DNA from 4 places in the Dermacoccus sp. PAMC28757 genome. Region 4 is predicted to be linked to each of the others. Evidence: riboswitches for the same ligand, from Rfam matches in the RefSeq annotation. Region 4 holds a riboswitch; each other region holds the start of a gene.
The links. Region 4 has a riboswitch for S-adenosylmethionine ahead of H7F30_RS06940 (MetQ/NlpA family ABC transporter substrate-binding protein). Riboswitches for the same ligand answer to the same signal wherever they lie in the genome.

Region 1 (5,813 bases), 1.2 Mb from region 4:
GTACACGATGGCGGTCAAGGAAGGTCAGCGCGAGCAGATCGGCCCGTTCGACTGCGAGTTCGTCGCCGTCAACCACTCCATCCCCGACGCCCTGGCCGTCTTCGTGCGCACCGGCGGCGGAACGATCCTCGGCACCGGCGACTTCAAGATGGACCAGCTGCCGCTCGACGGGCGCATCACCGACCTGCGCGCCTTCGCCCGCCTCGGTGAGGAGGGCGTCGACCTGTTCCTCACGGACTCGACGAACGCCGAGGTGCCCGGCTTCACCACGCCGGAGAAGGACATCGCGCCCGCCATCGAGCGCGTCTTCGAGCGCGCCGAGCGCCGCATCATCGTGGCCTGCTTCTCCTCGCACGTGCACCGCGTCCAGCAGGTGCTCGACGCCGCCGAACTGTACGGCCGCAAGGTCGCCATGGTCGGCCGCTCCATGGTGCGCAACATGACGATCGCCGCCGACCTCGGCTACCTCAAGGTGCCCGACAACGTGCTCGTCGACGTCAAGAAGCTCGACCAGCTCGAGGACGACAAGGTCGTTCTCATCTGCACCGGCTCCCAGGGTGAGCCCATGGCCGCCCTCGCCCGCATGGCCAACCGCGACCACCGCATCGACGTCGGCCCCGGCGACACCATCCTCATGGCCAGCTCGCTCATCCCCGGCAACGAGAACGCCGTCTACGGCCTCATCAACGGCCTCATGCGCCTCGGCGCCAACGTCGTGCACAAGGGCAACGCCATGGTGCACGTCTCCGGTCACGCCTCCGCCGGCGAGTTGCTCTACTGCTACAACATCGTCAAGCCGAAGAACGTCATGCCGATCCACGGCGAATGGCGCCACCTCGTGGCCAACGGCAAGCTCGCCGCAGCCACCGGAGTGCCCGCCGAGCAGGTGCTCCTCGCCGAGAACGGCGTCGTCGTCGACCTCGTCGACGGCAAGGCCGCCATCACCGGCGCCGTGCCCGTCGGTTACGTCTACGTCGACGGCTCCCTCGTCGGCACCACCGACGAAGACATGCTCAAGGACCGCCGCGTCCTTCGCGACGAAGGCTTCATCACCATCACCGTCGTGCGCAACGCCTCCACCGGAGAGATCGTCGCCGGCCCCGACATCCGCACCCGCGGATTCGCCGAAGGCGACGAGGTGTTCGAACGCATCCGCCCCAAGATCGAACAGGCGCTCGCCGACGCCCGCGGCAAGGGCATCACCGACACCCACCAGCTCCAGCAGGTCATCCGCCGCACCGTCGGCGGCTTCGTCGGCGGCAAGCTGCGCCGCCGGCCGATGATCATTCCGATTGTCCTGAACGCGTAGCCGGCGCTTCGCCCCGGCGGAGCGTTCAGAACAATCGGTCGCGGTGTGGTTTCACGCGCAGGGATGGGCCTCGCAAGCTCGGCCTTCCCTGCGCGTGAAACCACACCGCTGCATTGTTCGGCGCGTCTTCCGGCCAGGCCCTGGCGGGCCTGTCTCGGTGCGACACACGGCCGTCCACTTCTCGGGGTGGGCGGCTTTCGTATGGCTGTCACCGGCCCGTGGCCGCCGAGATTTCTGACTCCGAGCCCGGGTGCCCTCGTGGTGGTCACGTAGAAGTCGGACAGTGGGTCCTGTCTGCCGGACGCGTTGGTGCCTTTCCCCATGACCTTCCGGGCGTCCCCTAGGCAATGCCGTTGCGAATGACTCGGGCCGCCGGTCCCCAGAACCGGCGGCCCGAGCTGTCCGTCACCAGGGGCGGGGCTCGCTCAGATCCCGCTCGTCACCCACCGGTGCCCAGCCGATGCCCGGCGTGTGCACGTACTCGAACGCCGGGCCGCGCTCCACGAGCGCACGCACCGCTGCGACGAGACGGTGCGCATGCTCCACCGTCGTCGCGAGGCCGATGGAGGCGCGCACCGCCGTCGCGCCCTTGCCGAGCCGCTCGTCACACAGCAGATGCGCACAGAAGCGGCCGTCGCGCACCGCAATGCCGTGCTCGTCCGCGAGCACCTGAGCCACGAGCGTCGGATCGTACCCGTCGACCGTGAACGTCGTGACGCCGACACCGTCGACAGGCTCCTCGTCGGAGCCGAGCACGTGAAGAATCTCCACACCTGGCAGCGCGCTCAAGCCGTCGCGGATGATGCCGTGAACGCGGTGCTCGTGGTTCTCGATCGCGTGACGGTGAGCGCGCAGCTTCGCCGCGGCCGCCGCGAGAGCTATCGCGCCGACGGCGTTCGGCGTGCCGCCCTCGTGCCGTGCCGGGCCTTCGGACCACTCGACGTCGTCCGTTGTCACCCGCTTGCTCGCACCGCCGGCCGGAAGGTACGGATCGGCCGCATCCAGCCAGTCGGCGCGACCCGCGAGAACGCCGGCTCCGTACGGCGCATACATCTTGTGGCCCGAGAACGCGACGTAGTCGACACCCCACGCGGCGACGTCGATGACGCGGTGCGGAGCCAGCTGCGCCGCATCGACGACCGACCGTGCCCCGTGGGAGCGCGCGACGGCGGCCAGTTCACCGATCGGCCAGATCTCCCCGGTCACGTTGCACGCACCCGTGATGACGACGAGCGCGGGAGCATCCGACGTCGCGCGGAAGCGGGAGAGCGCGGCGTCGACGGTGGCGATCGCAGCCTCGGGGGAGGACGGCACCGACAGTCGCGTCGTGCGCTCGGCGGGCCAGGGGAGGAGCGCCGCGTGGTGCACGGATTCGAAGACGAAGACCTGAGCGTTGTCGGGCAGGACGTGGGCGAGCAGAGCCAGCGCATCCGTGGTGTTGCGCGTGAAGACGACGTGGCTGTCCTCGCCGAGACCGACGAAGTGCGCCACCTCCGAACGCGCCTCCTCGAACCAGCCGGTCGTCAGGCGCGAGGCGTACCCCGCCCCGCGATGAACCGAGCCGTAGGTGCGCAGGATGCGCTCCGCAGCCTCGGCAACGCCCACGAGGGCCGGAGCAGTGGCACCGTGATCGAGGTTCGCGAACTCGACAACCGTGTGGTGCAAGGTCGGCACACCGACGCCGTCCGAGACGGTTGCAGGGGTGGCCCGGGCGTTCGCCCGAACAGCAGAGAGGGAAGCGGACAACGACTTCGGCTGACGGGTCGCAGCGAGCGTCGAAAGGACAGAACTCATGAGGAGACTCCTTCGTCAGGGGTCCGCCCGACGAGAAGCGTCGCGAACCCGCACTTGCTGCGTGCGGTCGCACGCAGCCAGGTCGTCACCCGGAGCACCCCACCGCGGTGGAGGGTTGCCGTCCAGCAAGCCGGGGCTGTGCGCTGGAACTCGTGACCGGGCAACACCGTGACACGCGACTCCTCGAACCGTCCACGAATGTGCCCGAGGTCGCCCGGATGGTGAGATGCGACTCGCTGTTCACGCCGCCCCTCGGGGCCGCCAGATCGTCGCGAGGTCCCCGGCGTGGGGCCGAAGAACTGCGCGCCTTCTCCCGTAATCTGGCCGGGTGGCGACACGGAAAACACCCCCGAACGACAGCGTTCTCGTAGCGAAGAAGAGTGCCCCGAACAGTCGGAGCACCACCTCCTCGCGCGCCCGCACCACCCCGGCGAAGAACGCGCCCCGCAAGCAGGCGCCCTCCAAGAGCGCGCCCGGCAAGGGGCGCGGTTCGAGCTCGGCTCAGCAGGGCCCGTCGGCCTCCAGCCGTGCCGCTCGTGGCGCCTGGATGGGGGTTTCCCACGTCGCCGGAGGCGCCGTGCGTCGTGTCGGCGCCAGCGCCGCCGAACTCGAGCCGGAGCACCGTCGCGACGGCATCGGCTTCTTCCTCCTCGCCCTCGGCATCGTTGTCGCGGCGCGCGAGTGGTGGAACCTACCCGGCATGTTCGGTGACATCGTCCACGCCGTCGCCGCGGGAACGTTCGGCGTCATCGCCTACGTCCTGCCTGTCGTGTTCATCGGCATGGGTTTGCACATGTTCCGCCACCCGCGCGGCCACCAGCCCACCCACCGCATGTCGATCGGACTCGGCATCCTCGCCCTCGGCTCCACCGGTATCGCTCACCTCGTCGGCGGACGCCCGGCCGCGGGTGACGTCGACGCCGTGCGTGACGCCGGCGGAGTGCTCGGCGTCATCTCCGGCGGCCCGCTGGCCGCAGGCCTGACGCTCTGGGGCGCCGGCGTCATCCTCGGCCTCGTGTCGTTCTTCGGTTTCCTCGTGCTGACGCGCACGCCGGTCAACCGCATCCCTCAGCGTCTGAGTGAGGTTGAGGCCACGATCTTCGGCGGTCACGCTCCGACCGAGGAGCGCGACTACGCCCAGCGCGACGCCGTCGCCGACGACCTGCACGGCGCCGACATCGGCAACCGTGCGCGCGGCGGAGCACCCCGCCGCGCCGCCGACGTGCACCACGGCGACGAGCCGTACGAGCAGGCAGCAGAGGTCGTCGGCCGCGGTCCGCACGGTCGCGGGCGTGGCTCGCGCAAGACCCTCGGTCGTCAGCGCGGCGAGCAGCAGATCTACGACATCGACACGATCGAAGGCGGCGACCCGGCGGACGGCTCCGCCGACGAGGGCGAGCGCGCCACGTCGGCCGGCGCGGCAGCCCTGGCTCGGGCCCGCGGCTCGCGTGCGACCACGTCACGCCCGGCCACCACGGACGAGGCCGACACCGCCACCGTCGAGACGGCCGGTGGCTCCAAGCAGCGTCCGGGCGAATCGCCCAAGGCCGCCGCAGCCCGCCAGGAGACGGCGCAGCGCCCGGCCGCCGAGGTGCCTCAACGTCAGGTCGAGGCTCAGCCGACGGAGCAGCTCCCACAGCGCGTCGAGCAGCTCGCCCTCGCCGGCGACATCACGTACACGCTGCCCGAGTCGACCCTCCTCGAGGAGGGCACGCCGCCCAAGGAGCGTTCGGCCGCGAACGACCGCGTCGTCGACGCGCTCACCGAGGTGCTCGACCAGTTCGGCATCGACGCCGTCGTCTCCGGTTTCACCCGCGGCCCGACGGTCACGCGTTACGAGGTCGAGCTCGGCCCCGGCGTCAAGGTCGACCGCGTCACGGGTCTGAGCAAGAACATCGCCTACGCCGTGGCCAGCGCCGACGTGCGCATCCTGTCGCCCATCCCGGGCAAGAAGGCCATCGGTATCGAGATCCCGAACGCCGACAAGGAACTTGTCAGCCTCGGTGACGTGCTGCGCAGCCAGGCGGCCCGCAACAATCACCACCCGATGGTCATGGGTGTCGGTAAGGACGTCGAGGGTGGCTACGTCGTGGCCAACCTCGCGAAGATGCCACACATGCTCGTCGCCGGTGCCACCGGTGCCGGTAAGTCGAGCTTCGTCAACTCGATGATCACCTCACTCCTCATGCGGGCCACGCCCGAAGAGGTGCGCATGGTGCTCGTCGACCCCAAGCGCGTCGAGCTGACGGCGTACGAGGGCATCCCGCACCTCATCACGCCGATCATCACGAACCCGAAGAAGGCCGCCGAGGCTCTCGAGTGGGTCGTGCGCGAGATGGACGCGCGCTACGACGACCTCGCCGCGTTCGGCTACAAGCACATCGACGAGTTCAACAAGGCCGTGCGTGCGGGCAAGGTGACCCTCCCGCCGGACAGCAAGCGCAAGCTCGCGCCGTACCCGTACCTCCTCGTCGTCGTCGACGAGTTGGCGGACCTCATGCTCGTCGCGCCGCGTGACGTCGAGGCCTCGATCCAGCGCATCACGCAGCTCGCGCGTGCCGCCGGTATCCACCTCATCCTCGCGACGCAGCGCCCGTCGGTCGACGTCGTCACCGGCATCATCAAGGCCAACGTGCCGTCGCGTCTGGCGTTCGCGACGTCGTCGCTCGCCGACAGCCGCGTCGTGCTCGACCAGCCCGGCGCCGAGAAG
Region 2 (5,813 bases), 1.0 Mb from region 4:
GACGAGCGGGCCGGCGCCGGCGATGGCGGCGAAGTGGTGACCGAACAGCACGCGCCGGTCGGTGGGCAGGAAATCCTGGCCGTTCTCGAACTGCTCGGCCGGGGTGGCGAGATCGTCGCGCGGACGGATGACCTTGTACTGGATGAGGCGGCTGTACAGCATGTAGCCGATGACGTAGCTGCCGACGGCAGCCATGACGAACCAGATCGAGTTGACGTGCTCGCCGCGGACGAACGCAACCATCGTCCAACCGATGGCGGCGATGACGGCCGCGACGGCGATGACGATCTTCTGACGTCCCGTGATCTGGCGGGGTAGGTCGACCGCGACCGGGGGCGTGTTCCCGTCGCGCTCGGGGGTTTTGGTGCTCGACGCGGGCACGGAGACCTCCCTTTTCGTGTGAGTGTGAGCAGGGCCACGTTATGCGGTGTCGGGTAGGTCACAGGGCTTTGACAACGCACGCGCAGGTCACGCCTTCATCACGAATTTGGACGAACGTCACGCAGTGGGGCCGGTGGGGCGCGGTCCGTCGCCGAACCAGTAGCGACGGCTGTCTTCACGAACGTCCTCGAGCTGCCCGCCGCAGGCCTCGATGACGGCGCGCGAGGCGCCGTTCGTCTGCGCGCAGCAGACGAGCACGGGGGCGATGTCGAGCGCGGCGGCTTCGGCGAGCCCGAGCTTCAGAGCCTCCTTCGCGATGCCGCGTCCGCGAGCGGCCGGCCGCACGGAGTAGCCGATGTGGCCGCCGAGTTCGTAGAGGAACTCGTTGAGCGCGTGACGCAGGGCGAGGTGGCCGACGAGGTCGCCGTCGTCGACGATCCAGAAGTAGGAGCAGTGGACGAGCCCGGTGTGCGGCGGCCACATCGTGTTGCCCTGGCGGGCGCAGTCTTCGACGTAGGCGGCGAAGCCGTCGGGGGTGATGTCGACGTCGGTGCCCGCGAAGAAGCCCGATCCGTCCATGCCGCCCGCGCACACCCAGTGGTCGTCGCGCGAGTCGGTGGTGGCGTCGCGGAACTCGCGCAGCATGGCCGACCAGTCGTCGTAGCGCGCGGCGTCGGGGGCGATGAGTTCGATCATGTCGGTCATCTCATCACCCCCGACGGTGGAGCGTCGATCAGTTTTCGGGGCGCTTAGCGGGCGCGCAGGCCGTCGACGCCGCGGGGCTCGTCGCCGCGCACGGTGACGCGGTGCATGACGCGGGTGTTCGTGTAGTCGCGGTTGGCGTAGTGGGAGGTGGCGCGGTTGTCCCAGATGCCGACGTCGCCGGGCGCCCAGCGGTGACGGATCGTGTGCTCGGGCTGCGTGAGGTGGGCGTAGAGGGCGTCGAGGATGGCGCGCGACTCGGCGTCGGAGACGCCACTGACGTGGGAGGTGAAGCCGGGGTTGACGAACAGGCCGCGGCGGCCGGTCTCGGGGTGGACGCGGACGACGGGGTGTTCGACGGCGGGCAGTTCGGTGACGATCTCGCCCTCCCACTCGTGGCCGCCGTTCTTCTTGAGGAAGGCGCCCCACTCGCGGTTGCCGTCGTGGACGGCGAGCAGCTGGTCGGCGAGCGCCTTGAAGGGTGCGGAGAGGGAGTCGTAGGCGGCCTGGCTGTCGGCCCAGGACGTGTCGCCGCCGTAGGGCGGGAGCGTCACGGCGCGGAGGATGCTGATGGACGGCGGCCGCTTCATGAAGGTGACGTCGGTGTGCCAGACGTCGGAGAAGGAGAACTCGGGGTCGCTCGAGTCGATGTTATAGATCTCGCTGCGCTCGTGGTTGCCGGCGACGGGGTGGCCGGGCGTCAGGTCGCCGAGGAGGTTGCCGAGGCGTACCTGGGCGTCGTCGTCGAAGCCGTGCTGATCGCGGAAGAAGAGCACCTTGTGGGCGAGCAGGGCGCGGCGGATGTCGAAGGCCGCGATCTCGTCGATGGACGCCAGGTCGATGCCGTGGATGACGGCGCCCAGGGCCGGGCCGAGGCGCTCGATGCGCAGTCCGGGCGTCGTGGCGGGAGCGTGGGTGGCGAGAAGTGTCATGACAACCTCTTTGTTCGTTGCGCTTGCGCAGACGCCGGGCGGCGACGCGCCAGGTCGTTACTCGGGGCACCCCACCGCAGCGGAGGGTTGCCGTCCGGCCAGCCGAGACTTGTCGCCGGAACTCGTGACCTACCCATAACGTAGACGCACCCACTGCCAAATGGAAAGTTATGGTTCGAGCGCCGTCCACATGGCGAACCCGCCCCTCCCCGATGTTGGGTGAGCGCCGCGCCACCGGCGTCTCGGTTCCCCCTCAAAGTCGGTGTGCGCCACCCTCCGCGAACCATCACGGCAGCACGAAGCCAGAACTGCGAGAGCGAAGGGGGTGGACTGCCCACGCTATGGCTTGAGTGCTGAGAGTCCGTCCCGCGCTGCGGGAATCGCTCCCGCCCCGCACCGCTCAACGACGCAGCGCCTGCCTCTTCACAGAGGCAGGCGCCGCGTTACGTTCGTCGATGCGGAGCGGGCTCAGGCCCGCCAGTGCGAGCCGAGGGGGTAGCCGCCGTTGTCGCCGTTCTCCGTCGTCTTCGTCGCGAGCACCTGGTGCAGGTGCAGCCAGCCCTCCTCGAACGCGAGGCGCGAACCGGCCATGTAGATGCCCCACACGCGCGCCGTCGGCAGGCCGGCCTCGCCGACGCAGAACTCCCAGTTCGCCTCGAGGTTGCGGCACCACGCGGCGAGCGTGTGCGCGTACGACAGGCGCAGGTTCTCGTCGTGCTGCACCTCGAACCCGGCGTCGTGGCACTCCGCGATGAGGCGCCCCGGGGAGGCCAGTTCGCCGTCGGGGAACACGTAGCGATCCGTGAACGGCTCCGGCCGCGCCGACGCCGTGTCGTCACGACGCGTGATGCAGTGGTTGAGCAGGCGCCCGCCGTCACGCAGCTTCGAGTGCAGGAACGTGAAGTAGTCGTGGTAGTTCTTCACGCCGATGTGCTCCGTCAGGCCGATCGAGCTCACCTTGTCGAATCCCGTCTCCGTCACGTCGCGGTAGTCGCTGTGGCGAATCTCGACGAGGTGCTCAAGGCCCGCCTCGCGCACCGCGCGCTGACCCCACTCCGCCTGCTCGCGGCTCAGCGTCACCCCGAGCACGCTCACGCCGCGCTCGCGCGCGGCGTGGATCGCCATGCCGCCCCAGCCGCAGCCGACGTCGAGCAACCGCTCGCCCGGCTGCAGGTCGAGCTTGTCCGCCACGAGCGCGAACTTGCGCTCCTGCGCCTCCTCCAGCGAATCCGTCGCCGCGTCGTAAACGGCACACGTGTACGCCATCGACGGGCCGAGCACCTTCTCGTAGAACGCGTTCGAGACGTCGTAGTGGTAGCTGATCGAATCGGCCGCCCGCGACATCGGGTTCACCTTCGCGAGGTGACGCTTCCAGCGCGGCTGGCTCTCGATCTCCGGCAACGGCGGGTGCTTGAGCGCCTTCGTCCCCAGCGCCTTGACGATCGGCGCGAGCACCGACGCCGCGTCACGCTTGCCCAGATCCTTCACACGCAGATCGCGCTTGATGAGGCTGAACACCTCGTACGGGTCGCCCTCGGAAAAGCCCGTCCCCGTCAGCGTGCCCGTGAGGTACGCGCGAGCGAGCCCCAGGTCGCCGGGCGCTGTGAGGAGGTAGCGCAGCCCCTCCTCGTTCTCGATCCGCAGCTGGATCGCAGCGTCCTTCGGCCCGACGTCGGTGCCGTCGTACGCGGTGAGGCGCATCGGCAGCGGCTCCTCGAGCACCGCGGTGACGGCCTGCTGAACGAGGGGTGCGCCGGTCGGCGTGGTCATGCGTGGGTCCTTACCTTGTCTGCGAATTCGGGCAGTCGGCCCGAGGGGTCGTACATCGACTTCATACGGCGGTATTCGGCTGCGCCGTAGAGGTCTTCGAAGGTCTGTGCGTCGTAGTAGACGTCGGAGTACAGCGACTTGTGACCGCCCATCGTGGGCAGCACGGCCTCGATGTCGCGGTTGACGTCGCCGTCCGCGCGGCCGGGCTCGATGGCCACCGTGCCCCAGAACCCGACGTTGACGTACGTGCGATTCGGCTCGAGCCGGTACAGCGGCCACGCCTGATCGCCCCGCAAACGCAGCGGGCAGACCCACACCGGCGTCATGCCGACGTGCTCGTCGAACCACGGCATGAAGTTCACGAGTTCCTCGAGCGGCACCTCGACGTCCTGGACGACGCGCTCACGCGGTAGCTCGCCGCGCATCGAGTCGATCTTCGCGGCCACGCCGTAGCGGTTCTCGAAGCCGACAATGCGGTGGAATACGTCGCTGCGGCGGTACTTGCTCGGCCACAGCCGGCGGACCGTCGGGTTCTGCACACCGAACGCGTTGGAGCACCAGAACCAGTCCGTGTCCCAGCGCCAGATGTAGTCGTGCGCCGTGAGGGTGTCGCGGTCCAGCTCTTCGATGCTGCGGTAGAAGATGCGCTGACCGGTGTAATCGCTCGGGTGACGGCGAACGTCGGGGAAGAAGTTCGCGAGGACGAGGTAGCACTCGTCCGGCGAGACGATCATGCCGTCGAGGCCGTCGACGCGCTCGCCCTCCCACACCTCGTCCGCGACGATGCGCTCGATCGCCTCCGTCATCGCCCGGGCGGAATCGAAGCGGACGTTGCGCGTCTCGACGAGGTCGCCGATCGGCGCGAGCTCGATGCGCAGGCGCGTCGCATAGCCGAGGCTGCCGTAGCTGTTCGGGAAGGCCCGGAAGAGGTCGGCGTGCTCGTTCGTCGGCGTCGCCGTGACGATCGTGCCCTCCCCCGTGAACACATCCATCTCGAGGACGGATTCGTGCGGCAGCCCGTTGCGGAACGACGTCGACTCGATGCCCAGGCCCGTCACCGCACCGCCGAGCGTGATGGTGCGCAGCTGCGGCACGACGAACGGCATGAGGCCGTGCTGGAGCGTGACATCGACGAGGTTCTCGTACGTGCACATGCCCTGGACGTCGGCGGTGCGCGCTTCGGCGTCGATGCTGATGACGCCGGCGAGGCCCTCGACGTCGAGCCCGCGGGTGGCGCGCTCGCGCGGACGGAAGAGGTTCGAGGTCTTCTTCGCGAGGCGCACCGTCTCGTCCGGGCCGAGCGCGGCGAAGGACTCTCGCAGGCGCGAAACAGCCCGCTCGTGAGCCTCGACTCCGACCGGACGCGCGGTCTGAGAATTTCTATTGAACATCGATGTACCTCACGTTCTGACGCTACACCCGGCCCCAGATTATCCGCGACCTCCCGCGGATGAGACGGTGCTCACGCCCTGGGGTGTCTACCCGAACAGGGCTTCGCTCCACGCGTTGCGGAACATCCCGTCGGGGTCGAGACCGCGCGCCTCCGCATCCACCTCCGGCAGCGCCGGGAAGAGTTCGAGCATCCGCTCGCGCGACGTGGCGTAGAGCTTGCCCCAGTGCGGGCGCGCGTCGAACGGCTCGAGCGCAGCCTCCAACCGAGGCAGGAAGCGCATGACGGCGTCCGGGTCGCGATGCCACGTGATGTGCACCGCGACGACGTCCGCGCCGCGCATCGGGCTGAGCGACAGGTCGTCACCGGCGACGGCGCGAATCTCCATCGAGTGCGCCAACGTGGCGAAGACGTCGGCGAACTGCGGCAGCGCTGACAGGGCAGCACCGGCGTGCTCGCGCGGCACGAGGTACTCCGACTGCACCTCCTCCCCCACGCTCGGCTCAAACTCGGAGCGGAAGTGCGTGAGGCGCTCGTAGCTCGGCCCGGCCACTCCGAGCTGCTCCGTGACGGCCACGGGGTCGGCACCCGGCGAGGGATGACGCGCACTCGTGGCGGCGCGGGCTCCGAGGATCTCA
Region 3 (5,813 bases), 960 kb from region 4:
CCTCGTCGCGGTCCTCGTCGTCCTGGTCCTCGTGGCGAGCGGCCTCGCCGCCGTCATCGTCAACAGCCTCTGATCGCGCGGCAAACCGGCTCGCCCGGCACTTCGGGGAGCCGGTAACCTTGCATCGGGTCGGCGCAGGTGCGCCACCATCCCGACTTCCAAGGAGACCTCCCGTGTCCGAACAGATCACCCTGACCGTCGCCGGTGCCCAGCGCGAGGTGGAGGCCGGGACGACGGGCACGGACCTGTTCGGCGACGATAAGGCCGTCCTCGTCATGCGGGTCGACGGCGACCTGTGGGATCTGCACCGCGAGGTGACGGCCGGCGCCGTCGTCGAGCCCGTCACGGCACAGGAGCCCGAGGGCCTCGCCGTGCTGCGTCACTCTGCCGCACACGTGCTCGCCCAGGCCGTGCAGCAGGCCAACCCCGTCGCCAAGCTCGGCATCGGTCCGCCCATCACCGACGGGTTCTACTACGACTTCGACGTCGCCGAGGCGTTCACCCCCGACGACCTTAAGAAGCTCGAGAAGGCGATGCTCAAGATCGTCAACGAGGGCCAGACCTTCCGTCGTCGCGTCATCACCGACGCCGAGGGCCTCGAGGAGCTCAAGGACGAGCCGTACAAGTGCGAGCTCATCGGTCTCAAGGGCAACGCGGCCGATGCTGCCGAGGGCGCCGAGGCCGAGGTCGGCGGCGGCGAACTGACGATCTACGACAACGTGCGTCGTGACGGCAGCGTCGCCTGGGGCGATCTGTGCCGCGGCCCGCACGTGCCGTCGACGAAGGTGCTCGGCAACGCGTTCAAGCTGATGCGTTCGGCTGCGGCCTACTGGCGCGGCAGCGAGAAGAACCCGCAGCTGCAGCGCGTCTACGGCACCGCGTGGCCCACGAAGGACGAGCTCAAGGCCTACCTCGAGCGCCTCGTTGAGGCCGAGAAGCGCGACCACCGCAAGCTCGGCGCGGAGATGGATCTGTTCAGCTTCCCCGAGAACATCGGCCCCGGCCTGCCCGTGTTCCACCCCAAGGGCGGCATCATCAAGCGCGAGATGGAGGACTACGTCCGCCGTCGCCACATCGAAGAGGGCTTCAGCTACGTCGGCACGCCGCACGTGTCGAAGGAAGACCTCTTCTACACTTCGGGTCACCTGCCCTACTACGCCGACGGCATGTTCCCGCCGCTGGACCTCGACGGGCAGAAGTACCGCCTCAAGGCGATGAACTGCCCGATGCACAACGAGATCTTCCGTTCGCGCGGTCGCTCCTACCGTGAGCTGCCGCTGCGCTTCTTCGAGTTCGGCACGGTCTACCGCGACGAGAAGTCCGGCGTTCTCTCGGGCCTCACGCGCGTGCGCATGATCACCCAGGACGACTCCCACTCCTACGTGACGCCGGAGCAGGCGCCGGGCGAGATCAAGCACCTGCTCGACTTCATCCTCGGGCTGCTGCGTGACTTCGGGCTGAACGACTTCTACCTCGAGCTGTCGACGCGTGACGAGGCCGGCGACAAGAAGGACAAGTTCATCGGCACCCACGAGCAGTGGGAGGTCGCGACGCAGGTGCTCGCCGACGTCGCGAACGCCTCGGGCCTCGAGCTCGTGCCCGACCCGGGCGGCGCAGCCTTCTACGGCCCGAAGATCTCCGTGCAGGCACGTGACGCCATCGGCCGTACGTGGCAGATGTCGACGATCCAGTACGACTTCAACATGCCCGAGCGCTTCGGCCTCGAGTTCCAGGCTCAGGACGGCACGCGTCAGCAGCCGGTCATGATCCACTCGGCGAAGTTCGGTTCGATCGAGCGCTTCCTTGGTGTGCTCGTCGAGCACTACGCGGGGCAGTTCCCGGCGTGGCTCGCACCGGTTCAGGTGCTCGGGGTTCCGGTCGCGGAGGAGTACTACGACTACCTCGGCGAGGTGGGCGAGAAGCTGCGTCGGGCCGGCGTACGCGTCGAGATCGACACGAGCGACGACCGCTTCCCGAAGAAGATCCGCAACGCCTCGAAGTCGAAAGCGCCGTTCATCCTCATCGCCGGCGAGGAGGACCGCGACAACGGAGCCGTGAGCTTCCGTTACCGCGACGGCTCGCAGAAGAACGGCGTGCCGGTCGACGAGGCCGTGGCCGAGATCGCCGCGTACATCGCCTCGCGCAACAACACGTCGCCCACGGCGGCCGAGGCACCTGCCGAGGCCTGATCCACATACGACGAAGCCGCCGCCCCGATTTGGGGTGGCGGCTTCGTCGTAGTCTCCGCGGTGCGGGCGATCAGGCGGAGGCAGCCTTCGCGGCTGCGAAGCCCTTGTCGAGGTCGGCGATGATGTCGTTCGCGTTCTCGACGCCGACCGACAGGCGCACGAGGCCGGGCGTGACGCCGGCGCCGCGGCGGTCGTCGTCACTGCCCTGGCTGTGCGTCGTCGTCGCCGGGTGGATGGCGAGCGAGCGGACGTCACCGATGTTGGCCACGTGCGAGTGCAGCTCGAGGGCGTCGACGAACGCCTTGCCCGCGTCGATGCCGCCGGCGATCTCGAAGGAGAACACTGCACCGGAACCGGTGGGCAGGTAGCGGTCGGCCAGCTCCTTGTGCGGGCTGTCGTCCTTCGAGGCGTAGAAGACCTTTTCGACCTGCGCGTGCTCGCTCAGGTAAGCGACGACCTTCTTCGCGTTCTCCACGTGACGCTCGACGCGCAGCGACAGCGTCTCGAGGCCCTGGGCGATGAGGAAGGCGTTGAACGGCGACACGGCGGAGCCGAGGTCGCGCAGCAGTTCGACGCGCGCCTTGAGAATGAATGCGAGGTTCGCGCCGAGCGCCGAACCGACGCCGAGATCGCGGGCGAAGACGAGGCCGTGGTAGCTCTCGCTCGGCTCGTTGAACTGCGGGAACTTCGCCGGCTCCTTGGCGTAGTCGAACGTTCCGGCGTCGACGAGCACGCCGGCGATCGACGTGCCGTGGCCGCCGAGGTACTTCGTCGCCGAGTGGATGACGACGTCCGCGCCGTGCTCGATCGGGCGCAGCAGGTACGGCGTCGCGACGGTGTTGTCGACGAACAGCGGCAGGCCGGCGTCGTGGGCGACACCAGCGACACCCGCGACGTCGAGGACCTTCTGGTCGGGGTTGCTCAGCGTCTCGCCGAACAGCAGCTTGGTGTTCGGTCGGATGGCGTTCTTCCACGCGTCGAGGTCACCGATGTCCTCGACGAAGGTGGTCTCCACACCGAGACGCTTCAGCGTGTACTTGAGCAGGTTGTACGTACCGCCGTAGAGCGCGGCCGACGCGACGACGTGGTCGCCTGCCTGCGCGACGTTGAGGATGGCGAACGTCGTCGCGGCCTGGCCGGAGGCCAGCAGCAGCGCACCGACGCCACCCTCGAGCGCCGCGATGCGCTCCTCGACGGCCTGCGACGTCGGGTTGCCGATCCGGGTGTAGATGGGGCCGAGGTCGGACAGGCCGAAGCGGTTGGCCGCCGTCTCGGCGGAGTCGAAGACGAACGAGGTCGTCTGGTAGATCGGCAGCGCGCGCGATCCGGTGTCCCCGTCCGGCACCTGGCCGGCGTGGATCTGCTTGGTCTCGAAAGCCCAGTCCTGAGCGCTCATGACAACTCCTCGAAAGGTCGCTACCCGTGCGCGAACCTCGCACGCGGGGTGCGCCGGAAGCTCTGCTTCCGCGCTTGCCCGGGCGTATCCTACGCCGAGCCAGGTCGTCACCCGGAGCACCCCGCCGCGGTGGGAGGGTTGCCGGCCAGCAAACCGGGGTTTGACGCTGGCGCTCGTGACCTGGTCCGAGGATATCCCGGGCGGTATCGAGAGGCGGGACTCGTGTCTCACATCGTGGTTTGCCGTGCGGCGCGGGGCGTTTGCCGAAGGGTCAAGCCGTGGTTGACTGGCGCCATGACGATCACCATCGCCCGGGCCAGGCGTGACGACGCCTTCGCCTGTGCAGCGCTTCGGTTGCGCTCGGACCTCGAGGAGGGGCACCCGAATCGGGCCGGTTTCGTGACCGAGTACGCGGACGATTTCCTTTCGGCCTTCGACGAGGTACCCACGTGGATCGCCACCCGTTCCGACGGCACCGTCGTCGGCATCGTGCAGTGCGCCCTCGTCCACCGGATGCCGACGCTCGCGCGGGGCGCCAAGCCGTGGTTGTACGTCGCGTTCGTCTTCGTCGTGCCCGACGAGCGTGGCAAGGGACTTGCCGAACGCATGCTGCGCACCGTGGACGCCTGGGCGGACGCACGCGGCGTCGAGCGGATGCTGCTCAACACGCGTCCGAAGGCGCGCCCGTTGTACGAGCGTCTCGGATTCGGTGCCCCGGAGGAGCGACACATGCACCGCGACGCACCGTTCGCGGCCACGAAGGAGCAGCGATGAGCGACATCATCTGGGCCCTCGACCAGCGCGAGCGCTGCATCGCCTGCCCGTCGAAGCCGGCGGCGAACGCCGTCGTGCTCTACCTCGGTGAGGACGGCTCGCTGCCGCGCGAGAGCGTCGGATCGCTGGCCGAACGTGGCGTCATGGCCGCGGGCGTCGTGTGGGCGGGTGTGACAGCGGAACTCACCGACGACGACTGGCTCGACCTCGAGGACGCCGCAAGCGGCCTCGGCGGACTCGCGAGCGCCGTCGCCGTCGTGGGTGAAGGCGATGCCGCAGCCGTCGCACAGAAAGTGGCAGAGCGCGTGGGCGGCCTGGCCCACGCGGGCGCTGCGAGCGACGAGCGGCTCGTGGAGAAACTCGCCGAGATCGCTCCGGTCTGACCCGGCGCGCGGGTTTCCCTAGGATGGGGCGCATGGTCACGCAGAACGAGGACTTCACTCCCGAGCACGCCGAGTCCGAGCACGACTTCGCGGGGGAGCCCGACGGGTTCGGCCGACTGTGGACGCCTCACCGCATGGCCTACATCGAGGCCGACCGCCCCTCGAGGGACGCCGGCGACGGCTGTCCGTTCTGCGCGGCGCCGGGCAAGGACGACGCCGAGGGCCTCATCGTGCACCGCGGTGAGCACTGCTTCGTCGTGATGAACCTCTTCCCGTACAACCCGGGCCACCTGCTCGTGTGCCCCTACCGTCACGTGCCGCACTACATCGACCTCACGGACGCGGAGACCGAGGAGTTCACGAAGCTGACGAAGCAGGGCATTCGCGCGCTCAAGGCGGCGTCGAACCCGGCCGGATTCAACCTCGGCATGAACCAGGGCGATGTCGCGGGCGCCGGCGTGGCTGCGCACCTGCATCAGCACATCGTGCCCCGCTGGGGTGGCGACATGAACTTCATGCCGATCGTCGGCCAGACGAAGGCTCTCCCGGTGCTTCTCGAGGACAGCCGTCAGCGCATCGCGGCGTCCTGGCCAACCGACTGACGGCCTCGACCTCGCGGGGCGCGCGGCTCGTGAACGCGGGGTGAGACGTGACTCGTCCGGCGCGGCGCGCACCTCGGCTCGACGTATCGAACCGCTACAGTTGAGTCACCATGCTGAACAAGTACGCGCGCGCCTTCTTCTCCGCGATCTTCCGCCCCCTGGCGCAGCTGCTCCTGCGCCTCGGCATCAGCCCTGACGTCGTCACGATCGTCGGCACGCTCGGTGTCTCGTTCGGCGCGCTGTGGTTCTACCCGCGCGGCGAGTTCCTCGTCGGCACGCTGTTCATCACGGCCTTCGTCTTCTCCGACATGCTCGACGGCAACATGGCCCGCCTGTCGGGTCGCTCGTCGGTGTGGGGCGCCTACCTCGACTCCACGCTCGACCGCGTCGGTGACGCCGCCATCTTCGGTGGCCTCGTGCTCTACTTCGCCGGCCAGGGCGACGACTTCCTCATGGCATGCCTCGCGCT
Region 4 (5,813 bases):
GCGCACCGTGTTCATGCCAGTCATGGAACGCCAGCAACCGCGCGCCCGACAAGTGAATTTCCGGCGGTACCGGCCCTACGATCGACGGCAGGCCCGGAACCGACGCCACATCACCCTGCGTTTCATGGCCGCACCGATGGATGCCGACGTGCGCGGGCGCGTCGGTGCCGGCCGGATGCTCGAGTGGATCGACAAGTCCGCGTACGCCTGTGCCGCGGCGTGGAGCGGGCACTACTGCGTCACGGCCTACGTCGGCAATGTGCGCTTCACCCGCCCCGTCGAGGTGGGCCACATCGTCGAGGTGCAGTCGCGTGTCGTCCACACCGGACGCACGTCGATGCACATCGTCGCGACCGTTTCGTCCGGCGACCCGCGTCAGGGCGAGCTGCGCGTCAACACACAGTGCCTGCTCATCTTCGTCGCGGTCGACGACGACCGGAAGCCCGCACCTGTCCCGGCGTTCACGCCGCAGGACGAGTGGGAACGCGACCAGCAGGAGCGCGCCGTCACCCTCACCGACGTGCGCACCCGCATCGAAGCCGACATGGTGAAGCAGAGTTACACGGGACGCGACGGAGTCGTGTCGCGAGACGCTGCGCTTCCTCGCGGCACCGACCACCGTCAACTGGGGCGGCAACGTGCACGGCGGCGTCGTCATGGAGTGGATCGACGAGGCGGCAACCCTCGTCGCGGAGCGCTGGAACCAGGGTTCGGCGGTGGCCGTGTACGCGGGCGGTGTGCGCTTCCACCAGCCGTTGCACGTCCGCGACCTCGTCGAGGTGCAGGCGTGGCTCATCCACACCGGCGCGAGTGCGCTCGGGCAACCCGCGCACGGGCGAACTGAACCTCACAACCGAGTGCACGATGGTGCTTGTCGGCCTTGACAACAACGGCCACAAGCGGGCCGTGCCGCCTTGGGTGCCAACGCTTTCCGAGGACGTCGCGCTCGACACGCACGCGCAGACGATGGTCGAGATCCGCGCGAGGCTACTGCGCCCCATCCCACTCGAAGTGCCGCCGCTCGTCGACTGACGCGCGCCGTTCACGCGGTTGCTCCGCGAGTTCGGAATCCTCTCGGACACGCCTGCGTTGAACACAGCGACCCCAGTGAAAGGAACGCCCCATGTGGTTCACCCGTCAGGATTCCGCCCCGGTCGACGTCGCTGCCGTGCACGACGTTCTCGGCACGCCACTGCTCGGCGGGTGGCCGGACAAGACCGAGACGCTGTACGTCGCGATGGGATGTTTCTGGGGTGCGGAGCGCATCTTCTGGCAGATCCCGGGGGTCGTCTCGACGGCCGTCGGCTACATGGGTGGCGACCGTGAGAACCCCTCGTACGAGGACGTCTGCACGGGCACGACGGGCCACACCGAGGCCGTCCAGATCGCGTACGACCCGGAGAAGGTCTCCCCGGCCCAGCTGCTCAAGGCGTTCTGGGAGAACCATGACCCGACGACGGCCAACCGTCAGGGCAATGACATCGGCACGCAGTACCGCTCTGCGGTCTACTGGACGACGCCCGAGCAGGAGACCGCTACGCGTCGCACCGCAGAAGCGTTCCGGGGTGCGCTGACCGACGCGGGCCGCGGCGCCATCACGACGGAGATGAAGCCCGCCGACGAAGCCGGAAAGTTCTGGCCGGCCGAGGGCTACCACCAGCAGTACCTCGCGAAAAATCCAGGCGGGTACTGCAATCACGGCTACAAGGGCGTGACGTGCCCGGTCGGCGTGGCCGACCTCCCCGCGCAGACCGACGTGCTTCCGCCGAGCAAATAAGCGCGAGCTCGGGGGGTACCTCGACCCCGTGGAGTCCACGCTCCGCCCCTAGTGACTCCAGCCCACGGGGAGAGCACGGCATCAGCGCATCTCTCCACTGGGCAGACTTTCCTGCCGTTGGGTCGAGGCGGCGACTACCCAACCGCAGGAAACTCGGCCCAGCGGTGACGCAGAGTGGCCCAGATCACTTGATTTGACGGGCTTCTCGCGGCGCCTCTAATGTAATGCCGGTCAAGAGATCCGATGCAAAGCCCTGGCTGGTCGGACGGCAACCCTCACGAACGTGGCGGGGTGCTCCAGGTGATGACCCGGCCGCGTCAACCGCGCGGCAAGCACGTTCCGCACCAGGAACACATCCCTTTCGAGGGCTTCGTACCGGTGCGCCCGATCCCGGGAGATCACATGCAGCACACGCATCGCCCCACCCAGGCCCCCACCGCGCGACCGCACACGCACGACGCCGCGTTCGCGCGCCCCAAGCACTGACCGCACCCATCGTCGGGCGGTCGTCGCCGCCCACCCCACCGGCGCCTCGCACGCCCCTTCGAGGAAGGCATCACCATGTCCGAGAACACCAACTCCACCACCCCCGGAGCCAGCCCGGCCGTCCAGGCCCTGCCCGAGAAGCCGAAGAGCAACGGCCCCAAGTACGCGGCCATCGGCGCAGGCGTCCTCGTCGTCGCGCTCGCCGCAGGCTTCGGCATCAAGGCCTTCACGGGTAGCGACGACGAGAAGCTGACGAAGATCACCGTCGGTACCACCGAAGCGTCCGACCCGTACTGGACCGAACTGGTCAAGGTCGGCAAGGAGAAGTACGGCCTCGACATCCAGCCGGTCAACTTCACCGACTACACGCAGGCCAACCCGGCGCTCTCCCAGGGCCAGGTCGACGTCAACCAGTTCCAGCACCTGCAGTTCCTCGCCGACTACAACGCCGCGAAGAACGACACCCTGACGCCGGTCGGCTCCACCTACATCGTGCCGCTGTCGCTGTACTCGAAGAAGCACACCACGGTGAACGAGTTCGCCGACGGCGGCAAGGTCGCCATCCCGAATGACGCGACGAACCAGGCACGCGCCCTCCTGCTCCTGCAGAGCGCCGGTCTGCTCACGCTCAAGGGCGGGGGCAACTCCCTGTCGACGCCCGCCGAGATCGACGCCGCGAAGTCGAAGGTCGGCGTCACGCCCGTCGACGCTGCCCAGACCGCAGCCGCCCTGCCCTCCGTCGAGGGCGCCGTGGTCAACAACAACTTCGCCGCCGACGCGAACCTCGACCCGAGCAAGGCGCTGTTCAAGGACGACCCCAAGGCGAAGTCCTCGGAGCCGTACATCAACGTCATCGTGGCCCGCAAGAAGGACGCCGACAACCCGACGTACGCGAAGTTCGTCCAGGCGTACCACGAGAAGTCGGTGCAGGACCTCATCTCCAAGCGCACCAAGGGAACCCAGTACGAGGTGAAGCGTTCCGTCGCGGACGTGCGCGGCATCCTCACCCGCATCGAGTCGCAGATCAAGGCCAAGAAGTGACCCCCACTCCCCCGGCCCGACCCGAGAACGCGCCGGCGGTCCGGCTGCGCGGCGTGAGCAAGACCTTCGTGCGCGGCAAGAAGAACGTCACCGCGCTGCAGGAGATCGACCTCGACGTCGCTACCGGCCGCGTCCTCGCCGTCATCGGGTTCTCCGGTGCAGGCAAGAGCACCCTCGTGCGGCTCATCAACGCGCTCGAGACCCCGACGACCGGCTCCGTCGAGATCGACGGCGTCGATCTGGCGGGTCTGGGAGCAAAGCAGATCCGAGCTCTGCGGGCCCGCATCGGCATGGTGTTCCAGCAGTTCAATCTCATCCGCTCGCGCACGGTGTACGCCAACGTCGCCTATCCGCTCGAGGTCGCCGGTTGGGACAAGGACAAGCAGGAGGCGCGAGTCACCGAACTGCTCCACTTCGTCGGTCTGACGGAGAAGGCCTGGGCCTATCCTGACGAGCTGTCCGGCGGCCAGAAGCAGCGCGTCGGCATCGCCCGCGCCCTCGCCACGAACCCGGAGATCCTGCTCGCCGACGAGTCGACCTCCGCCCTCGACCCCGACACGACGAAGGACGTCCTGGCCCTCCTGCGCCGCGTCAACGATGAGCTCGGCGTGACGATCGTCGTCATCACGCACGAGATGGACGTCGTGCGTGAACTGGCCGACGACGTCGTGGTCCTCGAACACGGCCGCCTCGTCGAGTCCGGGCCGACCGAGCAGGTGCTCGGCGCACCGACATCGTCAGCCACGCGGCGGCTCGTCGACGCGACGCTGCGCAACGTGCCCGACGCCCGCGAGATCGCGCGGCTGCGCGAGAGGGTGAGCGGACGCCTCGTCACGGCAACCGTCCACGACTCCGCTGGATTCGGAAGGGTTCTCGCCTCCACCGGCGCCCGCGGTGTCGAACCGGAGATCGTCCACGGTGGCCTCACGCCCCTCAAGGAAGCGAACCTCACGACGTTGACCCTGGCCCTGCGCGGTGACGACGTCACCGTCACGCAGGTGCTGACCGACCTCGCCCAGGTCGCCACCGTCCACGAACTCGAGGAGGCCACGGCATGAAGGTCATCACTGCGGACACGGACTGGAGCGCACTGCGCCCCGTGCTGTGGGAGTCGGTCGGGCAGACCCTCCTCATGGTCAGCGCCACCATCATCCTCGGCGGTCTGTTCGGGCTCGTGCTCGGCGTGCTGCTCAACACGACGCGCCGCGGCGGCATCATGGCCAACCCGACGGTTCACACGATCCTCAACGTGCTCGTCAATATCATCCGGCCGATCCCGTTCATCATCTTCGCGGCCGCGCTCGGTCCGCTGACGCTGAAGGTCACCGGCTCGACGATCGGTACCGCGTCGATGATCTTCCCGCTGACGCTCGCCGCAACGTTCGGCATCAGTCGCATCGTCGAACAGAACCTCGTGAGTGTCGACCCGGGCGTCATCGAGGCGGCTCAGGCGATGGGCGCGAGCCCGTGGCGGATCATCCGCACCGTTCTCATCCCCGAGGCGCTCGCGCCGCTCATCCTCGGGTACACCTTCGCGCTCGTCGCCGTCATCGACATGACCGCGGTCGTCGGCGCGATGGGCGGCGGCGGTCTCGGCAACTTCGCGCTGGCGTACGGCTACCAGCGCTACCAGTGGGCCGTGACGTGGGCAGCCGTCGTCATCATCATCGTGTTCGTGCAGATCGCGCAGTTCATCGGTAACGCACTGGCCCGCAAGGCTCTGCGTCACTGATCGACGCGCACGGCGAAACGCCCGAGCGGCCGGCAACCCTGGGGGTGCCGGCCGCTCGGGCGTTCAAAGGGTCAGTCCGTCAGCGGGTCGACGAAGCGGCCTGCTGCAACTGGGCGCGCAGATCCTGCGGCATGCCGTGACGCTTCTTGCCGTGGCCCTTGCCGTGACCGTGGCCGCGCCCCGAGTCGGACGCCGACTCCGTCAGCGCGTTCGCCGGGCCCGGCGCCGGCTGCGGCACCGGCTCGCACTTCACGTCCGAGTGCCCCTGCCCGCGAGTGCGCTGCGGCGTCTTGCCGGACAGCAGGTAGGTGGCGATCTTGTCGTCCGTGCACGCGATACCGCTCAGCGAACCCGAGTGCGTCGTGCCGCCGACGCCCTCGATGAGCGAGCTCTTCGGGAAGCGCTTACGCACCTCGAGCGCACCGCCGTACGGCGTCGCGCCGTCCTTCGTCTCCGAGATGAGCAGGATGGGCCCGACCTTCGAACCGTCGACGCGGGGCGCCTGGCGGTTGCTCGCCTTCACCGGCCAGCTCATGCACGGAAGGTTGAACATCGCATTGGCCCACGTCTCGAACGGCGCCTTCTTGGCGACGCGCGTGTTGTCGGCCTTCCACTTGTTCCACGACGTGGGCCAGGCAACATCCGAGCACTGCGTGCCGAGGTAGACCGCATACCCGTTGTCCGAACCCGGGCCGGAGCCGTTCGCCTCGTCGTAGAGGTCGGTGACCGGGCCGAAGTCGCCCTTGAACGCCGCGACGAGTGCCTCGGCGTCACCTT

Region 1: it holds a riboswitch for S-adenosylmethionine, as region 4 does, so the genes downstream of both, H7F30_RS12625 (aminotransferase class V-fold PLP-dependent enzyme) here and H7F30_RS06940 (MetQ/NlpA family ABC transporter substrate-binding protein) in region 4, are expected to answer to the same signal.
Region 2: it holds a riboswitch for S-adenosylmethionine, as region 4 does, so the genes downstream of both, H7F30_RS01915 (TauD/TfdA family dioxygenase) here and H7F30_RS06940 (MetQ/NlpA family ABC transporter substrate-binding protein) in region 4, are expected to answer to the same signal.
Region 3: it holds a riboswitch for S-adenosylmethionine, as region 4 does, so the genes downstream of both, H7F30_RS11425 (bifunctional o-acetylhomoserine/o-acetylserine sulfhydrylase) here and H7F30_RS06940 (MetQ/NlpA family ABC transporter substrate-binding protein) in region 4, are expected to answer to the same signal.

What each region holds. Positions count from the first base shown of each region.
Region 1 is NZ_CP060292.1:2,663,177-2,668,989, reverse strand. It holds gene H7F30_RS12630 (ribonuclease J) at 1-1,309, shown strand, start outside; gene H7F30_RS12625 (aminotransferase class V-fold PLP-dependent enzyme) at 1,715-3,103, opposite strand; SAM riboswitch class IV at 3,149-3,261, opposite strand; gene H7F30_RS12620 (DNA translocase FtsK) at 3,651-5,813, shown strand, end outside.
Region 2 is NZ_CP060292.1:399,878-405,690, forward strand. It holds gene H7F30_RS01905 (carbon starvation CstA family protein) at 1-381, opposite strand, end outside; gene H7F30_RS01910 (GNAT family N-acetyltransferase) at 499-1,086, opposite strand; gene H7F30_RS01915 (TauD/TfdA family dioxygenase) at 1,131-2,015, opposite strand; SAM riboswitch class IV at 2,030-2,145, opposite strand; gene H7F30_RS01920 (cyclopropane-fatty-acyl-phospholipid synthase family protein) at 2,484-3,785, opposite strand; gene H7F30_RS01925 (FAD-binding oxidoreductase) at 3,782-5,176, opposite strand; gene H7F30_RS01930 (FAD-binding protein) at 5,264-5,813, opposite strand, start outside.
Region 3 is NZ_CP060292.1:2,391,567-2,397,379, reverse strand. It holds gene H7F30_RS11435 (serine/threonine-protein kinase) at 1-73, shown strand, start outside; gene thrS (threonine--tRNA ligase) at 174-2,189, shown strand; gene H7F30_RS11425 (bifunctional o-acetylhomoserine/o-acetylserine sulfhydrylase) at 2,260-3,585, opposite strand; SAM riboswitch class IV at 3,651-3,766, opposite strand; gene H7F30_RS11420 (GNAT family N-acetyltransferase) at 3,880-4,359, shown strand; gene H7F30_RS11415 (hypothetical protein) at 4,356-4,742, shown strand; gene H7F30_RS11410 (HIT domain-containing protein) at 4,775-5,344, shown strand; gene pgsA (phosphatidylinositol phosphate synthase) at 5,455-5,813, shown strand, end outside.
Region 4 is NZ_CP060292.1:1,434,887-1,440,699, reverse strand. It holds gene H7F30_RS06955 (GNAT family N-acetyltransferase) at 1-15, opposite strand, end outside; partial or broken gene H7F30_RS15130 (acyl-CoA thioesterase) at 1-403, shown strand, start outside; gene H7F30_RS15125 (hotdog domain-containing protein) at 657-884, shown strand; gene H7F30_RS15120 (hypothetical protein) at 865-1,032, shown strand; gene msrA (peptide-methionine (S)-S-oxide reductase MsrA) at 1,124-1,777, shown strand; SAM riboswitch class IV at 2,007-2,118, shown strand; gene H7F30_RS06940 (MetQ/NlpA family ABC transporter substrate-binding protein) at 2,339-3,304, shown strand; gene H7F30_RS06935 (methionine ABC transporter ATP-binding protein) at 3,301-4,362, shown strand; gene H7F30_RS06930 (methionine ABC transporter permease) at 4,359-5,036, shown strand; gene H7F30_RS06925 (alpha/beta fold hydrolase) at 5,116-5,813, opposite strand, start outside.